DNA from 4 places in the Clostridium perfringens genome. Region 3 is predicted to be linked to each of the others. Evidence: riboswitches for the same ligand, from Rfam matches in the RefSeq annotation. Region 3 holds a riboswitch; each other region holds the start of a gene.

Region 1 (3,611 bases), 1.4 Mb from region 3:
GCATTAAATGAAGCTAAGAGTATTTTAGATGATTCTAATTCATCTCAAAAGAAAATAGATAAGGCTTTAGAAAATCTAAATAAGGCAGAAGAAAGATTAGCTTTAAGGGCAACTGACTTTGAAGATTTCAATAAAGTTTTAACTTTAGGAAACTCTTTAGTTGAAGAAGAATATACAGCTGAGTCATGGGCTTTATTTAGTGAAGTGTTAGAAGTTGCTAATGAAGCTAACAAAAATAAAGCTGATTACACTCAAGATCAAATAAATCAAATAGTAATTGATTTAGATGCTTCAATAAAAGCTTTAGTAAAGGAAACACCAGAGGTTGATAAAACAAATTTAGGTGAATTAATAAATCAAGGTAAATCTTTACTAGAGGAATCTGTAGAAGGATTTAATGTTGGTGAATACCATAAAGGCGCTAAGGATGGATTAGCAGTTGAAATTAATAAGGCTGAAGAAGTATTTAACAAGGAAGATTCTACTGAAGAAGAAATAAATTCATCTAAGGAATCTTTAGAGGGTGCAATAGCAAGATTTAACTCTTTATTAATAGAAGAAAGTACAGGAGACTTTAATGGCAATGGAAAGATTGATATAGGAGACTTAGCAATGGTATCTAAAAACATTGGAAGTACTACTAACACTTCTCTTGATTTAAATAAAGATGGCTCTATTGATGAATATGAGATAAGCTTTATAAATCATAGAATACTAAATTAAGATAATTCAATAAGGATAAATTAGATTTATAATTTTTTAGGAATCATAAAGATGCTTAAAATCAAATTTAAAATACTAAGAATTTTAAAGAGTAGTATTTTAAAATGATTATTTGTATCTAATATGATTCCTTTTAATTTAAAACATAACTTAATAAAAATTTTTTTAAAATATTATTAGAGTCAGATTAATTTAAGATAAGTTCATTAAATTTATATGATAAACAGATAAGTTTCTTAATAATTAATATTTTATAATAATATATGAACAGGAATTATATGTTTAAAAATTACCGAAAGCCTTATATATAGCATATTTTCTAAAGAAATCTATAGAGTTTAATTGTAAATGCAATGCATATGCTATATAATGTTAAAGTATTGTAAAATTAAATATTTAGAAATAGGTTAAATAGTTACATTTGTAACTATATATTAAAAGGGAAGTTGGGTTTAAATCCCACGCGGTCCCGCCGCTGTAATAGAGGAGCTTTTTGTACTTTAAGCCACTGGAATATAATATTTTGGGAAGGCCACAAAAAGTGATGATACTTAAGCCAGAAGACCTGCCTATTTTTAAAACATCAAGATCCTACGGGAAATAGGAGGTGTTGTGCTTTGGTAAGTTATATTTTTTTAGAATTTTTATAACCTCTAGACGCAATGTCTAGGGGTTTTTTATTTCTAAGACTAAAGTTCTGATTTAACTAGAAATTAAAGTTATTCATATTTAGATTAAGTGTTATAAAGGGAAATATTTTTAGTACATATTGTTTTATTTGATGCAGAAATAGTTAAATCAAATTTTATCTTAAAATAAAAAGATGATAAATGGGAATACAAAATAAAAATATAATTTAAGGAGTAGAATTATTATGTCAAAAAAGAATCAAGTATTTATAGGATTTTTATTAATGTTCTTATTAATACCAAGAAGTGTTTCAGCTATGCATATCATGGAAGGATTTTTACAACCTAAATGGTGTATAGCATGGGGAGTTATAACTATACCATTTATAGTATTAGGATTATTCTCTATTAAAAACAAGGTTGGAAATAATCCAAGACTAAAGATTTTGTTAGCTATGGCAGGAGCTTATGCTTTTGTTCTTTCAGCATTAAAGCTTCCATCAGTTACAGGTAGTTGCTCACATCCTACAGGGGTTGGTCTTGCGGCAATATTATTTGGACCTACAGCAGCATCAGTTTTAGGACTTATCGTACTTTTATTCCAAGCATTACTTTTAGCTCATGGTGGTCTTACTACTCTTGGAGCTAATACTTTTTCAATGGCTGTAGTTGGGCCTTTAGTATCATACGGACTTTATAAATTAGTAAAAAAACTTAATGGACCAACATGGTTAGGTGTATTTTTAGCATCTGCTCTTGGAGATTTAGCAACTTACATGGTTACTTCAGTTCAATTAGGACTAGCCTTCCCAGCAGAGGTTGGAGGAGTTATGGCATCAGTTATGAAATTCATGGGTATATTTGCTGTTACTCAAGTTCCTCTAGCTATAAGTGAAGGAATATTAACAGTCATAATCTTTAATACAATAGAAAATTATGCAAAAGAAGATTTAATGGAACTTAACATTTTTTCAAAGGGGGTAAAATAATGAAAAATAAAAGAGTGTTAACTAATGTGATATTACTATTATTAGTTGTATTTATTACAATAATACCTTTCTTTGTAGCTAAAAATGGAGAGTTTGGTGGATCTGATGATCAAGCAGAAGAAGCAATAACACAAATTGATGAAAACTATGAACCATGGTTCTCACCATTATTTGAACCAGCTAGTGGAGAAATAGAAAGTTTATTATTTGCTCTTCAAGCTGCAATAGGTGCAGGGGTAATTGGCTTTGGATTAGGATATCTAAAAGGCAAAAAGAAAGTGAACGACGAAGTAAATGATAAACATAGATAAATATGCTTATGCATCTAAGTTAAAAAATATTAATCCATCGGAAAAGATGTTTTTTGCCTTAATTACTTTGTGCGTTTGTCTTTGGGCAAATAATTTTATTGTTTCTATGCTTATAATAAGTATTATGACTTTTTTAATAACAAAAGTAGGAAGAACAAAAATAAGAGTTTTTATAAAGTTAATGATGGTACCAATAGCTTTTTTAATAATTGGTATCCTAACAATTGTTGTTAGTTATTCATTAAAACAGGATACATTTTTAGTATCGTTTAAACTTTTTAATGGATGGATTGGAGTTTCAAAAAGTGGAATTATTCAAGGACTTAATATGTTCCTTAAGGTAATGGGATCTTTAAGTTGCTTATATTTTATATCCTTAACCACTCCAATGATAGATGTAATATCAGTTTTAGCTAAGCTTAAAGTACCAAGTTTTTTAATTGAGTTAATAAGCTTAGTGTACAGATTTATATTTATAATTTTAGAAACTTCAGAAATGATGTTTATATCGCAAAATTCAAGACTTGGATATAGAGATATAAAAACATCATATAAATCCTTAGGTGCTCTTGCATCAACACTATTTATACGTTCATTTAAGAGAGCTAATGATTTATATACTGCATTAGAAGCCAGAGGATATAATGGAGAACTTAAAGTTCTAGAAGAACAGGTTCAAAAAAGAAATTACATTTACATTATAACTATAATAATTAATCTTATTTTTATAGGAATAGCTATATTTATTAAGTAGAGTAGGAGGATTTTATGGAAGACTATATATTAAAAGTAGAAGAGCTTAATTATAATTATTCAGATGGAACTCATGCTCTAAAAGGTATAAATATGAATATAAAAAGAGGAGAGGTTACGGCTATATTAGGTGGAAATGGTGTTGGAAAATCAACTTTGTTTCAAAACTTTAATGGTATATTAAAGCCTTCTTCAGGAAGAATACT
Region 2 (3,611 bases), 140 kb from region 3:
TCTTTAACATCCTTATTATCCATTAAAATCTTAAAGTCTTTAAAAGTAACGATTTCTCCAATATTATTATTTATATCCTCTAAAACTTCTTGTCCAACTTTAGGTATTCCTAATAAACAAATGGAATCTCCCTTTTCAAAATTAACCTTTAAGTTTTCTTCTTTTTCTCCTATTATAGTTAATCCCAAAAAGGTTTGAATAGTTTTAAAGTTATCCTCTGTGCTTCCTGTTACACACTCTGATAAATTGGATTTTTCATAGAAAAAGTCCTCAGCATTATACTCTTTTATGGCTCTATTGATTCCTTGTATTATTTTTTCTCCTCCATTATTCATAGACATACCCAAGTTATTAACTATTACTAATGGTTTTGCCCTAAAAGCTAAAAGCTCAAAAAGACATACTCTAGCTGAGAAATATGATACAATCTCATTTTCGGCTTTTACAAAGTCTCCTTCATTTTCACCAATTCCACCACAACTATCGCAAGCTATTACTAGTTTATTTTTTTCATTTTCTAATACAGTTAAGTCTCTAAACTTGTATATTTGCATTTTTTAATCCCTTACTTACTATAAATGCTATAACTATATTAACTAAGCTTGCTAAAGTAAGTGGTAATCCTAAAAGTTTTAAAAAGTCTACAGGATTCATTCCTCCTAAAACAAAATACATAAATACTCCTGTTATAAAAGTAAATCCTATTCCATTTAAAAGAGTACCAACAATTCCTGCTAAAATTACTTTTCCTCTGTTAAATATTATTGATGTTATGTATACAACAACAAACATTTCTAATGCTACTAAAATATGTACTGGTAAACTTAAAGGAAATCCTGTTCTTAAAGCTACAAATAAATGAGCTAAAAGTCCTATTATTCCTCCAACTACAGGTGATATTATTATTCCCCCAACAAAAGCTGGCATTGAATCTAATGCTATACTAGAGAATATAGGGAAGTTAGCTAATATAACACTTATTGCTATAAGTATAGCTGAAAAACACAAACTCTTAACATCTAATCTCTTTTTTTCCTTAGTAAAATTCATAATTATTTTACCCTCCTAATTAATATTATTTTCCTTCTCTCTACATTATAAGGCATCTATTAACTAGTAAGTTATACTTTTAATATTAAATAAAATTTCATACCCAACAAAACATAAATTATAATTTCAATTTTTCATAATTATACTAAAACATAATATCTTTGTATAACCTTAGAATAATTGATCCTTAATTAAATAGAGTTAAAATTTTTAATTAGAAATCTCTATTTCTAATTAATCTTTAGAAAAGCTTATACTCATTCTTTCTGTAAATATTTTTTCAAAATAAAAAACTGGTACGGATAACTATCCCCACCAGTTAAAATAATTTACATACTTTTAAACTTATATAATGCTTCCCTCCGAAACAATAAGAATAGCATACTAGGCAGGTCTCCTGGCTAATAAATCATCCTAAAACAATCCTTTCCATGACTATTTATCACAGTGGCTTTTTGTTCTCGTCCTTATCAACAGTAGCGGGGGCTGCAGTTTTTAACTTTCCCTATTAAGTTACTAAGCACCTAATGCTCTTATTTTATTTTCACTTTATAATTACACACTTATATACCTTTTGTCAACCTTCATATTTATATTGCTTTTACTTAATATTAAAATTTTCAACCTCATCTAAGGTCTTTGGCACATTAAATTCTCCCTGTATAATAGAAGTTCTATATTGTTCTACTTTATCTAAAACTTCTTTAGAAACTAAATTGCTTGTTGTCTTAGCTATCTCAATTCCATTATCCTTAAGCCCTATTTCCATTTTATTCTTTGGGCCAGCTTTAAAATCACTATTTATAACTTCTTTTGCTGTAGTATATACTGCATCATCTAGATTCTTTATCATTGATGATAATATAACATCAGCATACTCTGGAAATCTTTCTGCCCAATCAATATCAGCTCCAATAGCATACTTTCCTTTTTCCTTAGCAGCTTTAAAAAGTCCTTTTCCAGCTTCTCCTGCTGATTCAAATATTATATCTGCCCCTTCATCATACATTTTTTTAGCTATATCATTTGCTTTCTTTTGATCATTAAAGTTTCCTATGTACTGAACTAAATTTCCTTTTCTTATATTTTTATAGGCTTCCTCATTTGAAACCTTTAGTCCAGCCATAAATCCTGATAAAAATGTTTCTATTAATTCTTCCTTTATTGCACCTATAAAACCTACCTTGTTTGTTTTAGTAGTATTACCAGCTATTATTCCCATTAGAAATGCACCTTCTTCATCCTTAAAATCTATAGATTTTACATTTGGAAGGTCTGATACAGTATCTACTATAGCAAAGTTTTTATCTGGATAATCTTTAGCCACATTATTTAAACTCTCTAGAAATTTAAAGGCTGAAGCAAAAGTTAAGTCATTATTTTGAGCTGCTTCTCTAAGTCTCTTCTCATAATCCTCTGATGAATTAGTATCAAAAACTTCTATTCTAGCACCATATTCTTTTTTTATTCTCTCTAATCCATCTACAGCTAAGTCAGTAAAATAATTTTCCTCATTAGAAAAGTCATCTTTTACTAAAGCAAAATTATAAACTTGTTTTTCTATAACATCTACTTTTTTTAAAGCTGATGAATTGTTTGCACCACACCCAGCAATTATTGAAGTTACTCCTAAAAGCAAAGCCAAAACTTTAAACGTTTTTTTTAATTTCATTTTTAGTCCTCCTATTTTTTTAGTCAAAATTATTATTTCTTTAAGTAAGAAAATTTATGTAAAAAAAAGAAACTCCCTTAGGAGTTTCTTTTAATATTCTTCTACATAAAATAATGCACAAACTTTAGGACCAGAATGAATTGCTACTGAACATCCTAGAGGAAGTTTTAAATATTCAATATTATTATTTTCTAAATATTCCTTTATAGGTAAGTAAATGTCCTCATTTTCAAGTTCAACTAATATAATAGGCTCTCCTTCTTTTTTAGGGATTGAATCAAATTGTTCAATCATAGCCTTTACCATCTTTTTAGTTCCTCTTATTTTTCCTTGAACATTCATTTCCCCATCTAGTACATTAAGCATAAGTTTTATGCCTAAGGCATTAACAAATAAAGCTTTCCCTTTTGAAAGTCTTCCCCCTCTTACTAAGTTGTCCAAACTTTCAAAGGCTATAGTACTTTTAATATGATTCCTGTATTCTAAAATTTCTTTTTCTAAATCCTCTAAAGTTATTCCTGATTCTATTAATCTAGCTGCTTTTAATACAATTAATCCAAGTCCAACTGTTACATTTCTTGAATCTATTACAACTATATCATCACTTTCTAACTCAGCTTTAGCTAAACATGCTGATTGATAAGTACCACTCATATTAGATGATATATGTATAGATATAACTTTGTATCCCTCTTCTAAGTAACCCTTATATTTCTCTATAAATCTAGTTGGAACTATTTGAGCTGTAGTTGGAAGAGTATCTTCTCTTTCAATTCTCTCCATCATAGAGTCTACTTTTATTTCAACTCCATCTAAATAGCTCTCTTCTCCAAAGTTTATTAACATAGGCATTACGTCTATGTCATACTTTTCTATAATCTCCTTAGAT
Region 3 (3,611 bases):
ACTCCTATTTTTTTTGCTATTACTATTTTATTCTTTATAATTATGATTAAAATCATATCTTTACAAAAAATAAGAAATTTAATAAGGATATTATTATAGAGTTTCTTTAGGAATTATAAAGTTTACTTACCTAATAAAATAATTAAAATCTTAAACAAGTAAATGAATAATTAAAACTTTTATTAAGTAAAATAATAGAGAAGTATTTTTAGGAGAATAGATTTTGGAATTTTTAGATTGGAAATTTATTTTTATAATAATAACTTTTGCTTTTATAGGCTTAATATGTATATTTAAAAGATCAAAGATTGGATTAACAGCAGCCTCAGTAGGTATTATTGGAAGTTTGATTTTATGGGGTTTTTTTAAAGTTAGTATTAAGGTTAGAAATTTCTTAGATGGAGTGGGTTTAAGTTTTAAAGATCTATTAAACTTTTTATTTGTAGTTATTACTGCAATAATAGCATTTTTAGTAATTTTTCTTTTTTTAAAGGCATTTAATAATTTTGGAAGTAAAATAAGAAAAAGATAAGACGAAAAGTCTTATCTTTTTACCATTCACCAGGATAAGCAACTATGTGTAATGTAACTTGACGTCTTCCCCAAGATATACATTCATCATGAGAGTTCATGTAAAGGTCAATAATATTTCCCTTTATAACTCCACCTGTATCTGATGCTATAGCATAACCATAACCAGGGATGTACACTTTTGATCCTAAAGGAATTACACTAGGATCAACTGCTATTGTACTTATTCCACCTGGATCTCTTACAGGTTTAAGTCCCATAGCTGTTAAGGTTCCACCACTATATGCAGTGGCTTCCATAGAAAGTGTTTTCTTATACTTGCCATCGCTACTAGGTTGGCTAGAACTATTATTACTGCTAGTAGTATTTGAAGAGTTTGCAGCATTATTTTTAGCAGCTTCCTCTGCTTTTTTAGCTTCTTCAGCTTTTAATGATTCAATTTTATTTTTAGCAGCTTGTACAGAATTGTTAGCTGCCTCTTTTACAGAATCAATGTTAAGTTGTGGTATTAATTGATTCAATGTGCTTACTGCACTTTCAAGTTCATTAATTGATGAACTTGAATTTATAACTGAAACTGAATGAGATATTAAAGACATTTCATTTTCTTTAATTACTTCTAAAACAGCCTCTTTTTGTTTATTTAATTCATCAATTTTCTTTTGTTCTTCAATTTTTTTACTATCTAAGGTTTTAAGAGATTCCTCAGTTGAAGCTTTCAATTCTTTAAGTTCAGCTTTATCTCTCTCTAACTTTTTAATATCACTATTAAGAGAATCTTTTTGCTCATCTAAACTTTGTATAAGATTTTTATCTAAAGCTGTAACCCTTGCTAAAGCGTCTATTCTTGTTATTAAATCTGATAAGTCTTCAGACTTAAGCAAGAAAACTACGGGATTCATAGAATCCTTACTTTTATACATAGCACGCATTCTTTTTCCTAAAACAGATTGTTTTTCATCTATTTCAGTTTTTAAAGTGCTTACTTTGCTTTCTGTCTCTTTTAAATTCTCTTCTGTATCTTTCATTTTAGCCTTATTATCTTCTAACTTAGCATTTAAATCTTCAATTTCATTATTAAGTTTTGACACTTGAGAGTTAAGTGAAATAACTTCATTATCTAATTGTGAATATTTTACTTTATTCTCCTGTATAGTAGATTTCTTATCATTTACTGTATCAGCAAAAACTACATGAGTAGCTGAAATACTAATTGCCATAGCAATTAATGCTGACAAAATTCTTTTTTGCATAAACTACACTCCTTTAGTTAAACTGTCCACAACTTAAGTGTATTTCATCATATATTACTGAATTATAACATAAAAGTCAAATGTAACACAAATTTAACCTTTAAAGATTTAAAATATGGTAAGAAAAAATTAACAACTTAATTATACTACAAATATAAAAAATAAGAAATTTACCCTATATTGAAATAATTAAGATTATATATTATAATTAAAAAAAATAATATTTTATATTTTTAGGTTTGATTTTAATTAAAAGGGAAAGTGGTTAAAGTCCACTACAGCCCCCGCTACTGTGATAGGATACAAGTTTCTATTTGACCACTGATTATATAAATTGGGAAGGGAGAAATGAGGATAAGCCTTAAGTCAGGATACCTGCCTAAAGATCATGAACTAAGCTTCGGAGGGAAGAGATTAGTACTTATTTGTTCATAATTTTGAGGAATAATTACTTTGATTTGTAAGCATCTGTTCTTTGTAGCACAGATGCTTTTTATTTTTAAATTTTAGAGGTGAAATATGAAAAAAGCTATATTAGTAGTAAGTTTTGGAACAAGTCATTTAGACGCATTAAATAATTCTATAAAGAAAATAGAAGATTCAATACAGGAAAACTTTAAAGAATATGATGTTTTTAGAAGTTTTACATCACATATGATAGTAAGAAAACTTAAAGAAAAACATAACATGGAAGTATTATTTCCAGAGGATGCTTTAAAGAAATTAGGAGAGGAAGGATATGAGGAAGTTATAGTTCAACCACTTCATATTATTCCAGGAGAAGAGTTTGATTATATAAAGCATATGGTAAAGGAATATGAACCATGCTTTAAAAAGATAGAAATAGGAAGACCAATATTCCATTATGAAGGTTTTGAATCAGGTCCAGATGATTATTCATATTTCGTAGATACAATGAAAGATTTAATAGAAAAGAATTCTCCATGTGTATTTGTTGGACATGGTAGTGCTCATCCATCAAATGCTGTTTATGGATGTTTACAATCTGTTTTAATAGATAAGGACTATGAAGATGTTTTTGTAGGAACTGTAGAAGGGTATCCTAATTTTTCAAATGTCTTAAAGAAAGCTAAGAAGAAAGATATAAAAGAAATAACAATAATTCCTTTAATGGTTGTAGCTGGAGATCATGCTAAAAATGATATGGCTTCAGATGAAGAAGATTCATGGAAGAGCAGATTTGAAAGTGAAGGAATAAAGGCTAATGTTATTTTAAAAGGCTTAGGAGAATACGAAGAGTTTGGAAATTTATACATAGATAGAATTAATGATGTTATTAATGGTACATATAAAGGACTTGGAGAAACTAAAAAGAAGAAACATAGAAGGGAAATGAAATAATGGATTACATGAAAAGCCCTATGGGAATTGAAAAAAGAAGTTTTGAAATTATAGGTTCTGAAATGCATGAACATAATTTTTCAGAAGAGGAATTACAAATAGTAAAAAGAGTTATACATACTACTGCGGATTTTGAATATCAAGATTTAATAGAAATAAGTGAAGGTGCTATAGAGGCAGGAGTTTCTGCATTAAAGAATGGAGCTAAAATATATACTGATACAACAATGGCTTTATCAGGAATGAACAAAAGAGCATTAAAAGAATTAAATGCATCAGTTGAATGCTATGTTGGATTAGAAGAGGTATTTAAATTAGCTAAAGAAAAAGAAATAACTAGATCAATGGCAGGAGTTGAACTTGCAGCAAAGGAAAATGTAGATATATTTGTTTTTGGAAACGCTCCAACTGCCTTATTTAAACTTAGAGAACTTATTAAGGAAGGAAAAGCTAATCCAAAGCTTA
Region 4 (3,611 bases), 150 kb from region 3:
ATAATAGGCATAGCTAAATTTCCTATTACAGGAATTGAAATTCCAAGAACTATGTATATTCCAACTCCTAGGGAAGCTCCTGATGAAACTCCTAGAGTATATGGTGATGCTAATGGATTCTTTAATATAGATTGAATTATGGCTCCACTAACTGCAAGAGAAGCTCCAACTCCAAAAGCTAATAATACCCTTGGTAATCTAATTACCCAAATAATTGCTACGTCCTCTGGTTTTATACCAGTTCTAAGAGGAATATTAAAAATTTTATTCCCAACTATAGAAATAGTATCCCATATATTAATATTGGAACTTCCTATGGAAGTTCCAATACAGAGTACTAATATTACTAATGGAATAGCTAGTAATATTAGTAGTTTTCTTTTTTTAGATTCCTGCATATTGTTCTGGATAAATATCCTTTGCCATTTGTTTTAATACATTTACCACGTATTGACTTCCACGTGATGATGCATTATTGTCTACTAAGAATATTTTATTATCCTTAACAGCAGTTATTGTATTCCAACCTGGACGTTTAGCAATTAAATCTGTAGCATTTTCAATATAACTTTCATTTGTTAAAATTACATCTGGGTTTGCTTTTATAACAGCTTCTTCACTTGGAGAAATCCAACCCTTTTCATTACCAAATATGTTTTCTGCTCCAATTATAGTTAATAAGTTATTTAAGAAAGTATCACTTCCAAAGCTATAAAGTTTTGAACCTGATCCAATTTCAAAGTAAACAGTTTTCTTATCTTTTATAGTTTCACCTATAGCTTTTATTTTATCTACTTCACTTTTCATTGAATCAACCATTTTCTTTCCTTCAGCTTCTGTTCCAGTTAACTTAGCTAAGAAATTGATATCTTCATATATTCCATCTATACTATCACTAGTTGGAATATAAACTACAGGTATTCCTGCATCCTTTAAAGCCTTAAATGGATCTTCTTTTCCTGTTCTATTGTGCCCTGAAGCTATTATCACATCTGGCTTAAGAGCTACTATAGTCTCTGCATCTGGATTTCTAAAGTCTATTTTAGGAATATCAGGATTTAATCCTTTTACATCTGCCGAATATTTATCAACACCAACTATTTTATCACCTAGTCCTAAACCTACTAATATCTCTGTATTAGATGGAGCTGTTGATATTATTCTTTCAATCTTTTTAGGTACTGTAAATTCAGTTCCTTCCATATCTTTCATTGTTACTGTTTTACTTCCACATCCAGTAAACATAAGTAATGCCATCATGGTTATCATTACTAAAGAAATTACTTTTTTAAAGTTTCTCATATTCTTCCTCCACTTTCACCTTTATAAATTCTTAAGTTATATGAAGGATTCCTATTTGATTTTATTTAATGATTTTAATATGTATTTTTTTAATATTGCTAAGCATCCCTTACAATCTATAAAAGCAAATCTGAACTTTCCTAAATTAAGCTTAAATCATCATAAATCAAATTTCTCTTTCATAAAACTTAACAATTAAAATATTTGAGGCTTAAATTAATACGTATAAAATAAAAAAACATACCATTTTAAGAAGGTATGTTAAGCATATTTAAATCATACGCACCCTATTATCCTACCCTCAGAAGATAATAGTACTTAAATAAAAGGCAGGTATCCCGACTTTGCTTCTTCCTCCATCTCGTCTTCCCACACAAAAAATGCAGTGACATATTGAGATTTTGTCTGCTTCACGGTTACTGAGGTAGTTGAAGACTTTAACTTCATTCCCTATTAAGCGAAAATCACACCAATTATTAGTTAATCAACTTGATTATATTATTATATTTTATCATTGTCAAACTTCTTAATTTAATATAAAACCTATTAATAATAAAAGTAATAGTATAAGGCTTATTTTAAAACCTTTGAAAGTTCTTCTAAAAGCTTTTTGTTTTCTTCCCTTGTTCTAACTGCCACCCTATAGAAGCTATGGTCTAAGCCAATATAATTACTACAACTTCTTATTATAATACCTCTTCTAATTAATTCTTCTCTTAAATTTATATTTTTATTCAATTTAAAAAATATAAAATTTACTGCACCTTTAAAAGTAGTAATATCTTTAAAATTTTCTAGGCCATTATATAAAAATTCATTTTCTTTTTTTATGTAAGCTACGCTGTTTTTAATATACTTAACATCTTTTAATGCTTCTCTTCCTGCATAGTCTGCTACGGTATTTACACTCCAAGGAGTTCCTACTGAATTTATTTTTTCTATAAAATTATTATTAGAACTTAATCCATAACCTAATCTTATTCCAGGAAAGGCAAATAATTTAGTTAAAGATTTTACTATAATTAAATTTTGGAAATTATCAAGTTCTTTAATAAGAGAGTATCTATAATTATCTTCAACAAAGTCTAAGAAAGATTCATCAAAAACAACTGTAATATTCATTTTTTTTGCTTTTTCCAATACTTTTAATGAAAAATCTTTTTCTATTAAAGCACCTGTAGGATTATTGGGATTGCATAAAAATATAATATCTAATTCTTCCTTGATTTCTTCTAAAAATCCATTATCTACTGAATAATTATCTTTTAATATATAATGGTTAACTTCACACTCAACAGAATTTAAAGCATCCTCATACTCTGAAAAGGTTGGTGCTACTATAAGGGCCTTTTTAGGTTTTATTCCTCTTACTATATTAAAAATAACCTCTGCTGCACCATTTCCTAGAACTATATTTTCTAAAGCTACCTTTTCAAAGTTTGAAATTTCTTTTTTAAGCTCATAATAAGTTATATCTGGATATCTCTCTATAGAATTTATTCCTCTTACCATAGCCTCTTTTACTCTTTCAGAGATTCCTAGGGGGTTTATATTAGCTGAAAAATCAATAATTTTATTTTCTTTTAAGCCATAAATCCTCTTAATTTCTTCTACATTACCACCATGTCCTAAATTCATATAATCACCTCTAAAATACATCTAATAATAAGTGCTACTACCATTCCTAAAAAAGAAACCATTCCTAATATATTATTAGTCTTATAAACATCTGAAATTTCTATTTTCTTTTTAGCATCTCCTATGGTTGGTTTTTCTACAAGCTTTCCAAAATAGTAATTTGCTCCTCCAAGTCTTATTCCTAAAGCCCCTGCAACAGCTGCTTCTGGATGAGCACTGTTAGGACTTGAATGATTATATCTATCTCTTTTGTATATTTTAAAACTGTCTTTGCAATTAAGTCTTAAAATAAAAGAAGAGATTACTATAAGATAAGCTGTTAATCTAGCTGGAATATAATTAAACACATCATCAAGCTTAGCTGAGAAAAATCCAAAATCCTTATATTTATCATTTTTATATCCAAACATTGAATCACATGTATTTACTGCTTTATATAAGAAAGCTAAAGGTGCTCCCCCAATTCCTGCAAAAAGTAAAGGTGCTATAATACCATCTGACATATTTTCTGCTACAGTTTCCACTACAGCTCTAACTATAGCTTCTTCATCTAGATTTTCAGTATCTCTTCCTACAATATAAGATAATTGTTTTCTAGCCTTAACAATATCTCCTTCTTTTAAAATCTTAATTACTTTAAGTCCTTCAACTTTAAGTCCCTTAGCAGAAAT

The links. A riboswitch is a leader RNA that binds a small molecule or an ion and turns the genes downstream of it on or off. The one in region 3 is predicted to bind cobalamin.
Region 1: it holds a riboswitch for cobalamin, as region 3 does, so the genes downstream of both, I6G60_RS00595 (energy-coupling factor ABC transporter permease) here and I6G60_RS09290 (sirohydrochlorin cobaltochelatase) in region 3, are expected to answer to the same signal.
Region 2: it holds a riboswitch for cobalamin, as region 3 does, so the genes downstream of both, I6G60_RS08835 (ECF transporter S component) here and I6G60_RS09290 (sirohydrochlorin cobaltochelatase) in region 3, are expected to answer to the same signal.
Region 4: it holds a riboswitch for cobalamin, as region 3 does, so the genes downstream of both, I6G60_RS10005 (ABC transporter substrate-binding protein) here and I6G60_RS09290 (sirohydrochlorin cobaltochelatase) in region 3, are expected to answer to the same signal.

The regions. Positions count from the first base shown of each region.
Region 1 is NZ_CP065681.1:69,096-72,706, reverse strand. It holds gene nagH (hyaluronoglucosaminidase) at 1-723, shown strand, start outside; cobalamin riboswitch at 1,111-1,310, shown strand; gene I6G60_RS00595 (energy-coupling factor ABC transporter permease) at 1,598-2,341, shown strand; gene I6G60_RS00590 (energy-coupling factor ABC transporter substrate-binding protein) at 2,341-2,652, shown strand; gene cbiQ (cobalt ECF transporter T component CbiQ) at 2,636-3,406, shown strand; gene I6G60_RS00580 (ATP-binding cassette domain-containing protein) at 3,421-3,611, shown strand, end outside.
Region 2 is NZ_CP065681.1:1,819,457-1,823,067, reverse strand. It holds gene I6G60_RS08840 (hypothetical protein) at 1-554, opposite strand, end outside; gene I6G60_RS08835 (ECF transporter S component) at 535-1,050, opposite strand; cobalamin riboswitch at 1,421-1,593, opposite strand; gene I6G60_RS08830 (BMP family lipoprotein) at 1,652-2,722, opposite strand; gene I6G60_RS08825 (DegV family protein) at 2,813-3,611, opposite strand, start outside.
Region 3 is NZ_CP065681.1:1,954,689-1,958,299, forward strand. It holds gene I6G60_RS09280 (hypothetical protein) at 224-532, shown strand; gene I6G60_RS09285 (3D domain-containing protein) at 552-1,784, opposite strand; cobalamin riboswitch at 2,003-2,181, shown strand; gene I6G60_RS09290 (sirohydrochlorin cobaltochelatase) at 2,304-3,146, shown strand; gene I6G60_RS09295 (precorrin-8X methylmutase) at 3,146-3,611, shown strand, end outside.
Region 4 is NZ_CP065681.1:2,108,083-2,111,693, forward strand. It holds gene I6G60_RS10000 (FecCD family ABC transporter permease) at 1-398, opposite strand, end outside; gene I6G60_RS10005 (ABC transporter substrate-binding protein) at 385-1,302, opposite strand; cobalamin riboswitch at 1,614-1,791, opposite strand; gene cobD (threonine-phosphate decarboxylase CobD) at 1,876-2,940, opposite strand; gene cbiB (adenosylcobinamide-phosphate synthase CbiB) at 2,937-3,611, opposite strand, start outside.